2 regions of the Nocardiopsis sp. NPDC006139 genome follow, and region 1 is predicted to be linked to the other one. Evidence: riboswitches for the same ligand, from Rfam matches in the RefSeq annotation. Region 1 holds a riboswitch; the other holds the start of a gene.
The links. A riboswitch is a leader RNA that binds a small molecule or an ion and turns the genes downstream of it on or off. The one in region 1 is predicted to bind glycine.

Region 1 (4,410 bases):
GCAGCATGCCCAGCACCAACGACACAAGGGTGGTCGACTACAAGCCGCTCATCGCCCCCCGGGACCTGCTCTCGGAGCTTCCCCTGGGGACGGAGCGCACCGCCCTGGTCGAGCGCTCCCGCGCCGAGGTCAAGCGGGTCCTGGACGGTGAGGACGACCGCCTGCTGGTCGTCGTCGGCCCCTGCTCCGTGCACGACCGCGAGTCGGCCATGGACTACGCCCACCGGCTGATCGAGCTGGTCCCCTCGCTGAGCGAGGAGCTGTGCGTGGTCATGCGCGTGTACTTCGAGAAGCCGCGCACCACCGTCGGCTGGAAGGGCCTCATCAACGACCCCGGCCTCGACGACACCTACGACGTCCAGCGCGGCCTGCGCCTGGCCCGCGAGATCCTGCTGGACATCAACTCGCTGGGGCTGCCCGCGGGCACCGAGTTCCTCGACCCCATCACCCCGCAGTACATCGCCGACGCCGTGTCCTGGGGCGCGATCGGCGCCCGCACCACCGAGAGCCAGGTGCACCGCCAGCTGAGCAGCGGCCTGAGCACCCCGGTGGGCTTCAAGAACGGCACCGACGGCGACGTGCAGGTGGCCGTGGACGCGGTGGGCGCGGCCGCGGCCTCGCACACGTTCTTCGGTGTGGACCCGACCGGCGCCGGCTCGGTGGTCGTCACCGAGGGCAACCCCGACTGCCACGTCATCCTGCGCGGCGGCCGCACCGGTCCCAACCACGACGCCGCCTCGGTGGACGCCGCCCTGGACGTCATCGCCCGGGCGGGGCTGCCGCGCCGCCTGATGATCGACGCCAGCCACGCCAACAGCGGCAAGGACCACGAGCGCCAGCCGGGCGTGGCCGCCGAGATCGCCGCCCAGGTGGCCGAGGGCCAGCACGGCATCATCGGCGTCATGCTGGAGAGCTTCCTCGTCCCCGGCGCCCAGAAGCTGGGCGACCCGGCGGACCTGGTGTACGGCCAGTCCATCACCGACAAGTGCATGGGCTGGGACACCACCACCGAGGTGCTGACCACCCTGGCCGAGGCCGTCCGCGCCCGCCGCAAGACCGCCTAGCCGGCGCCCCTTCCGGACCCGCCGGGCCCCGCCCCGTCCGCCACGGGGCGGGGCCCGGCCGTCTCCCCCCGAGCCGTTCCCTACCGGGTGCCGGACTCCCGGGGCAGGACGTCCAGGGCCGCCAGCAGCTCGCGCCCCAGCGCCTCGCAGTCCCCGGCCCCGCGCTCCCCCGGCTCCAGGCGCAGGGCGAAGGAGTGCGTCCGCTCCCCGGCGGCCACCCAGCCGACCCACCAGCCCGGCGCCCCGTCCCCGTCGCAGGCCGCGCGGCCGTGCAGCGTGTGCCCGGCGCCCTCCTCCACGAGGGTGGCCGCGTGCAGCGCCTCCTGGTGGGCGGCGTCCACCGGCAGCTCCCGGCGGGCCAGCCCGGCCAGGAACTCCGTCTGCTCCACCGCCGAGACCCCCAGCGGGCCCCGCGCCCAGAAGTCGCCGGAGCCGTCCTCCGGCGCGCCGGTGTCGCGGTCGCCGTACTCGAACCGGTCCACCCACGTGGCCAGCCGGTCCCGGCCCACCCGCTCCACCGCGTCCCGGTGCGCCGCCCCGCCGGCGCCCACCACGGCCCCCGCGTCGGACACCGCGCCCGTCTGGAGCGCCACCAGCGCCGTCACCAGCTCGAACGTCTCCCCCGGCACCGCGCGCTCGCGCGCCCGCTCCGGGTCCACCAGCACCGAGGTGCGGTCCCGTGTGTCGTAGAGCACGAACGTGCCCGCCGCACCGGCCCGCTCGAACACCCCGGCCAGGTCCGCCCGCTCCACCGCGGCCACGTCGCCGCCCACCGCGGCGGCGTTGCCCGCCCCCGGGGCGGGGCCCGACTCCTCGCCCTCCTCCCGCGGGGCGGCACAGCCCAGCAGCGCCGCCAGCGCCGCACCGGCCACCGACGCGTAGCCGATCCGTCTCATCCTCCGCGTGTCCACCAGCACTCGGTCCCCCTCGGTGCACGAACCGCCACGACCCGTTCAGGGGACACGGTAACCCGTGCCCGCCCCCGCCGCCCGGGTTTCGCCCGCGCCGGTCGCGCGGGCGGTGCCGCCCTTGGGGGCGGCCACGGCCGCTGCTAGGCTGAACGTGTTGCTGACCCCGTACGGGAGAGTGCCCGCGCAGCCGGCGCGGGCCGCCGAAGGAGCAATCCCTCCCCGAAACAACCTCTCAGGCACAGTGGACCGTACGGGCGAGACCACTCTGGAAAGCAGGGACCGGGAGTCCCTCGCCGAAGGTGCAAGCCACGCCGAGCGCGGGGCGAAGCTCTCAGGCACCGATGACAGAGGGGGAGGATGGCAACGCCTATGCACGATACGACGCCCATCCTCTCGGGAGTACCCATGTCAGAGCCCGCGTCCGCGTCGCGGCCCACCGCCCTGCGCGCGATCCACGAGAAGGCCGGCGCCTCCCTCGTCGACTTCGCCGGGTGGCTCATGCCTCTGCGCTACGGCAGCGAGACCGCCGAGCACAGGGCCGTACGCGAGGCCGCGGGCCTCTTCGACCTCTCCCACATGGGCGAGATCCGCCTCACCGGGCCGGACGCCGGCCGCGCCCTCGACCACGCTCTGGTCGGGCACCTGTCGCAGGTCAAGCCGGGCAGGGCCCGCTACACGATGATCACCGACGCCGACGGCGGCGTCCTGGACGACCTCATCGTCTACCGGCTCGGCGAGGAGGAGTACCTCGTGGTGGCCAACGCCGCCAACGCCGACGCCGTCTCCGCCGCCCTGGCCGAGCGCGCCGCCGGGTTCGACGTCGAGGTGGCCGACGAGTCCGCCGAGTACTCGCTCATCGCGATCCAGGGCCCCCGGGCAGTGGAGATCCTGGCCCCGCTCACCGACGCCGATCTCGACTCCATCCGCTACTACGCGGGCTACGAGCACACCGTCGCCGGGGTGCCCGTCCTGCTGGCGCGCACCGGCTACACCGGCGAGGACGGCTTCGAGATCTTCGTCAGGCCCGCCGACCGCGCCGTCGGGGTGTGGGAGGCCCTCATGGCCGCCGGCGCCGACAAGGGCCTGGTCCCCGCCGGGCTGTCGGCCCGCGACACCCTGCGCCTGGAGGCGGGCATGCCGCTGTACGGCCAGGAGCTGAGCACCGACCTCACCCCCTTCGACGCCGGACTGGGCCGCGTGGTCAAGTTCGACAAGGAGGGCGACTTCGTCGGCCGGGCCGCCTTGGAAGAGGCCGCCCGCACCGCCCGCCCCCGCCGCCTCATCGGCCTCGTCGCGCGCGGACGCCGTCCGCTGCGCCGCGGCCAGGACGTCCTGCGCGACGGCGAGGTCGTCGGCACCATCACCAGCGGCGCCCCCTCCCCCACCCTGGGCAGCCCCATCGCCATGGCCTACGTGGACGGCGAACTCGACACCGCGACCGGCGCGTTCACCGTGGACGTGCGCGGCCGCGGCGAGGACGTCGACGTGGTCGAGCTGCCGTTCTACAAGCGGCAGGCCTGAGAACGTGGGTCCCCCACCAAAGGGACCCCGCGCGCCCCGCGCGGCTGAACCCCTGACCGGGATCGGCACGGGCGGGCGCGACCGGACGTAGGCCGGGCCGGGCGGCCGTCACCCGGCGGCGCGGCAGGAATGAAGAGAACCTCCAAGGAGAGTTGAAGTGAGCGTTCCCACGGAGCTGGGTTACACCGCCGAACACGAGTGGGTCTCGATCGAGGACGGGGTCGCCACGGTCGGCATCACGGCGTTCGCCGCCGAGTCCCTCGGCGACATCGTCTACGTCGAGGCCCCCGCGGCCGGGACCACCGTGAGCGCGGGCGATACCTGCGGCGAGGTGGAGTCCACCAAGTCCGTCAGCGACATCTACTCCCCCGTCGACGGCGAGGTCGTCGAGGTCAACGCCGACCTCGAGGGCGAGCCGGAGTCCATCAACTCCGACCCCTACGGCGCCTGGCTGTTCAAGGTGCGCCTGTCCGGGGAACCGGGCGAGCTGCTCTCCGCGGAGGAGTACACCAAGCTGACCGAAGGCGAGGACTGACCCCCGATGGCCACCGACAACACGCTCAACCAGAGCCTGAGCGAACTCGACCCGGAAGTCGCGGCCGCCGTCGACGCCGAACTGGGCCGCCAGCGCGACACCCTTGAAATGATCGCCTCGGAGAACTTCGCCCCGCAGGCCGTCATCGAGGCGCAGGGCACCGTCCTGACCAACAAGTACGCGGAGGGCTACCCCGGCCGCCGCTACTACGGCGGGTGCGAACACGTCGACGTCGTCGAGCAGCTCGCCATCGACCGGGCCAAGGCCCTGTTCGGCGCCGAGCACGCCAACGTGCAGCCGCACTCGGGCGCCCAGGCCAACACGGCCGTGTACTTCGCCCTGCTCAAGCCGGGCGACACCATCCTCGGTCTGGACCTGG
Region 2 (4,410 bases), on a different contig from region 1:
GCCACGTCCTCGTTGCTGATGCCGCTCGCCTTCTGCAGCGGGCGGATGTCGATGATGCACTCGTGCGCGACCAGGCCGTCCGCACCGGTGTAGAGCACCGGGTAGTACGGCTCCAGGCGCTTGGCCACGTAGTTCGCCGACAGCACGGCGACCTCGGTGGCGGTGCGCAGCCCCTCGCCGCCCATCATCCGCACGTACGCCCAGGAGATCGGCAGGATGCCGGCCGAGCCGAACGGCGCCGCCGACACCGGGCCCACGCCCGTGTGCGGGCCCGCCTCGGGCTGGCCCGGGTGGTTGGGCAGGAACGCCGCCAGGTGCGAGCGGACCGCGACCGGGCCCACGCCCGGGCCGCCGCCGCCGTGCGGGATGCAGAAGGTCTTGTGCAGGTTCAGGTGGCTGACGTCGGCCCCGAACTCGCCCGGCTTGGCCCAGCCCACCAGCGCGTTCAGGTTGGCGCCGTCGACGTACACCTGGCCCCCGGCCTCGTGGACCAGGCGGCACACCTCGGTGATGGTGTCCTCGTACACGCCGTGCGTGGACGGGTAGGTCACCATGATCGCGGCCAGCGCGTCGGCGTGCTTCGCGATCTTGGCCTTGAGGTCGTCCACGTCGATGTTGCCGCCCTCGTCGCAGGCCACCACGGCCACGCGCATGCCGGCCATCACCGCGCTGGCGGCGTTGGTGCCGTGCGCGGAGCTGGGGATCAGGCACACGTCGCGGTGGTCGTCGCCGCGCGAGCGGTGGTAGCCGCGGATGGCCAGCAGGCCGGCGAACTCGCCCTGGGAGCCGGCGTTGGGCTGCAGGGACACCGCGTCGTAGCCGGTGATCTCGGCCAGCCAGGACTCCAGGTCGCGGATGAGCGCCACCGAGCCGGCCGCCTGGTCCAGCGGGGCCAGCGGGTGCAGGCCCGCGAACTCCGGCCAGGTGACCGACTCCATCTCGGTGGTGGCGTTGAGCTTCATGGTGCACGAGCCCAGCGGGATCATCGTGCGGTCCAGGGCCAGGTCGCGGTCCGACAGCCTGCGCATGTAGCGCAGCAGCGAGGTCTCGCTGCGGTGGGTGTTGAACACCGGGTGGTCGAGGTAGTCCACCCCGCGCGCCAGGTCCCCGGGCACGCGGTCGGCGTCCCCGTCCACGGCCACGGCGGCCTTGGGGCCGTGCCCCGCCCCGCCGAACGCCTCGGCCAGCGCGGCCAGGTCTGCGACGGTCGTGGTCTCGTCGACGCTGACGCCGACGGTCGAGGCGTCCACGCGCAGCAGGTTGAACCCGGCGGCCAGGGCGCTCTCCACGACCCGGTCGGCGCTGGGCACCCGCACCCGCAGGGTGTCGAAGAACGCGCCGTGGACCACCTCGAAGCCGCGCTCGGCCAGGGCGTCGGCCAGCGCCGCGGTGCGGGTGTGCACCTGGCGGGCGATCGCGCGCAGGCCGTGGGGGCCGTGGTAGACGGCGTACATCCCGGCCATGACGGCCAGCAGCACCTGCGCGGTGCAGATGTTGCTGGTGGCCTTCTCGCGGCGGATGTGCTGCTCGCGGGTCTGCAGGGCCAGGCGGTAGGCCGGGCGGCCCGCGGTGTCCACCGAGACGCCGACCAGGCGGCCCGGGATCTGGCGGCGCAGCTTCTCGGCGACCGACATGTAGCCGGCGTGCGGGCCTCCGAAGCCGAGGGGGACGCCGAAGCGCTGGGTGGAGCCGACGGCGATGTCCGCGCCCAGGGAGCCGGGGCTGCGCAGCAGGGTCAGCGCGAGGATGTCGGCGGCGACCACGGCCAGGGCGCCGCGCTCGTGGGCGGCGGCGATGACCGCGCCCGGGTCGCGCACCGCACCGCTGGAGGCCGGGTACTGGACCAGGACGCCGAAGGCGTCGCCCTCGGGCAGGCCCCGGGAGAGGTCGGCGACGACGACCTCGATGCCCAGCGGCTCGGCGCGGGTGCGCAGCACCTGGAGGGTCTGCGGGAAGACGTCGGAGTCGACGACGAAGACGTCGGCCCTGCTCTTGGAGGCGCGGCGGGCCAGGGTCATGGCCTCGGCGGCGGCGGTGGCCTCGTCCAGCAGGGAGGCGCCGGTGACGGGCAGGCCGGTGAGGTCGGAGACCATGGTCTGGAAGTTGATGAGGGCCTCGAGGCGGCCCTGGGAGATCTCCGGCTGGTAGGGCGTGTACGCCGTGTACCAGGCCGGGTTCTCCATGATGTTGCGCAGGATCACCGGCGGGGTGAAGGTGCCGTAGTAGCCCTGGCCGATGAGGGGCTTGACGACGGTGTTGCGGTCGGCGAGCGCGCGCAGCTCCGCGAGGGTCTCGGCCTCGCCGATGGCCTCGGGCAGGTCCAGATCCGCGCTGCGTCCGGGGGCGCTGAGGATGGACGCGGGGACGGCGGCGGCCATGAGCTCGGCGGTGGAGCCGTAGCCGACCGTCTTGAGCATCTCCTCGACGGCGCCGGGCGCGGGTCCGACGTGGCGGTCGGCGAACACCCGGGCGGGCGCGCCGGGGACGTTCACGGGCTGGTCGGACACGGAGACCTCCTGGTGACAGGGCCGATGCGGATCGGCGGTGTTCCTCACGGTCTCCCCCTCTGTCACCGGGCACGGCGGCGCCCAGGCTTCAGAGCGGCCTTCTCCGCACGGTCCGTGGTGCCTGAGAGGTTACTGGGGAGTATTGCCCCGTCGGCGCCCCTGGGTCAGGGGTCTCTCCCGCGCGGTATCGACAGCCTGCTGACGCTGTGTTCACTTGTACGGACAGGGCGAATGTCGGTTTTCATCCCTGTTGTGGTTACGACCGTACTCGATCACATCGCCACAGGCCGAGTCCCCCCGCGCGTTCCGCGCGCCTCGCGCGCCCGGGCGCGACGAGGGCCCGTGCGGCCGTCCCTCCGCACGGACCCTCCACCGTCCTCTCTCGGACGGTCCCCGGCGGGGCCTTCGCGCGGCCCCGCACTCCTCTCTCGGACAGTCGCGCCGCCCCCGCCGCTCCCCCACCCCCGGAACACACCGTGTCCCGCATCACACCCCGCCCCGGGTCGCCGTCGCCCCCGGCGAGGACTCCCCTCCGCGCCCACACAGCACCACAACCCCCGCCCGCCCCAGCGGCCCCACCCGCACCACCCACACCGCCACCCCCGGCCCTGGGCAACGTCACCCCAGAAGAGGGCTCCCACCCGCATCCACACGGCACCACGGTCCCCGCCCGCCCCAGCGGCCCCGCCCGCATCGCCGGCACCGCCACCTCGGGCCCGGTGGTCCCGGGGCTCCCCTCCCGGTGGCCGTCACGTGTGCCGGGGCGCGCGACCGCCTTCGACCCGGGGGTGGAAAGGGGGGAGCCCGTGCGGCCGTCCCTCCGCACGGGCTCCTTCTCCCATCCCTCTCGGACAGGGTTCGAGGAGGGCTTCGCACGGCCGTCCTCCGCACGAAGCCCTCGACTCTCACTCTTTCATCCCTCTCGGACGATCCGCAGCCACACCGCCGTGTCGGACGGCAACCGATCGCCCTCCAGGGGCCCGCCGGCCACCAGCACCCCCCGGTGCGCGGGCAGGTCCGCCGGGTCCCCGCCCAGGTTGACGACACAGGCCACGTCGCCGCGGGCGAACGCCAGCACCTCCTCGGGCGCCTCCAGCCAGCGCATCCCCGGGCCGTCGGCGGGCGGGGCGCCCAGGGCGGGTTCGGCCCGGCGCACCGCCAGCGCCCGGCGGTACAGGTGCAGCATGCCGTCGGGGTCGGTGGCCTGGGCCGCGGCGGTGCGCGCGGCCCAGCCCGCGGGCTGCGGCAGCCACGGATCGGCCGCGCCCGGCGGCCCGAACCCGAACGGCGGCCCCTCCCCCGACCACGGCAGCGGCACCCGGCAGCCGTCCCGCCCCCGGTCCGCGCCGCCCGAGCGGACGAACACCGGGTCGTCGATCAGCTCCTCCGGGACGTCCACCTCTTCCAGCCCCAGCTCCTCGCCCTGGTAGACGTACACCCCGCCGGGCAGCGCCATCGCGAGCAGCGCCGCCGCCCGCGCCCGCCGGGTGCCCAGCTCCAGGTCCACGGGCTCGCCGTGGCGGCGGTCCGCGAACGAGAACCCGGTGTCCCCCGCCCGCCCGTACCGCGTGACGTGCCGGGTCACATCGTGGTTGGACAGCACCCACGTGGCGGGCGCCCCCACCGGGGCGTGCGCGGCCAGGGTCCGGTCGATGACCGACCGCAGCGCCTTGGGCTCCCAGGGGCAGCTGAGGAAGTCGAAGTTGAACGCGCTGTGCAGTTCGTCGGCCCGCAGGTACCGGGCGAACCGCTCCGGGTCGGGCAGCCACATCTCCCCCACGAACACCCGGTCGGGCCCGTAGGACTCGGCGATCCGCCGCCACCGCCGGAACACCTCGTGCACCCCGTCGCGGTCGGAGAACGCGCTCTCGTCCCCCTCCGGGGCGTCGGGCAGCCCCGGGTC

Region 2: another riboswitch for glycine. It lies ahead of gcvP (aminomethyl-transferring glycine dehydrogenase); the one in region 1 lies ahead of gcvT (glycine cleavage system aminomethyltransferase GcvT).

What each region holds. Positions count from the first base shown of each region.
Region 1 covers NZ_JBEXTT010000029.1:37,134-41,543, forward strand. The annotation lists gene ABZ249_RS28625 (3-deoxy-7-phosphoheptulonate synthase) at 6-1,064, shown strand; gene ABZ249_RS28630 (penicillin binding protein transpeptidase domain-containing protein) at 1,145-1,960, opposite strand; glycine riboswitch at 2,134-2,234, shown strand; gene gcvT (glycine cleavage system aminomethyltransferase GcvT) at 2,381-3,496, shown strand; gene gcvH (glycine cleavage system protein GcvH) at 3,654-4,031, shown strand; gene glyA (serine hydroxymethyltransferase) at 4,038-4,410, shown strand, end outside.
Region 2 covers NZ_JBEXTT010000001.1:127,388-131,797, forward strand. The annotation lists gene gcvP (aminomethyl-transferring glycine dehydrogenase) at 1-2,507, opposite strand, end outside; glycine riboswitch at 2,606-2,697, opposite strand; gene ABZ249_RS00565 (glycoside hydrolase family 13 protein) at 3,421-4,410, opposite strand, start outside.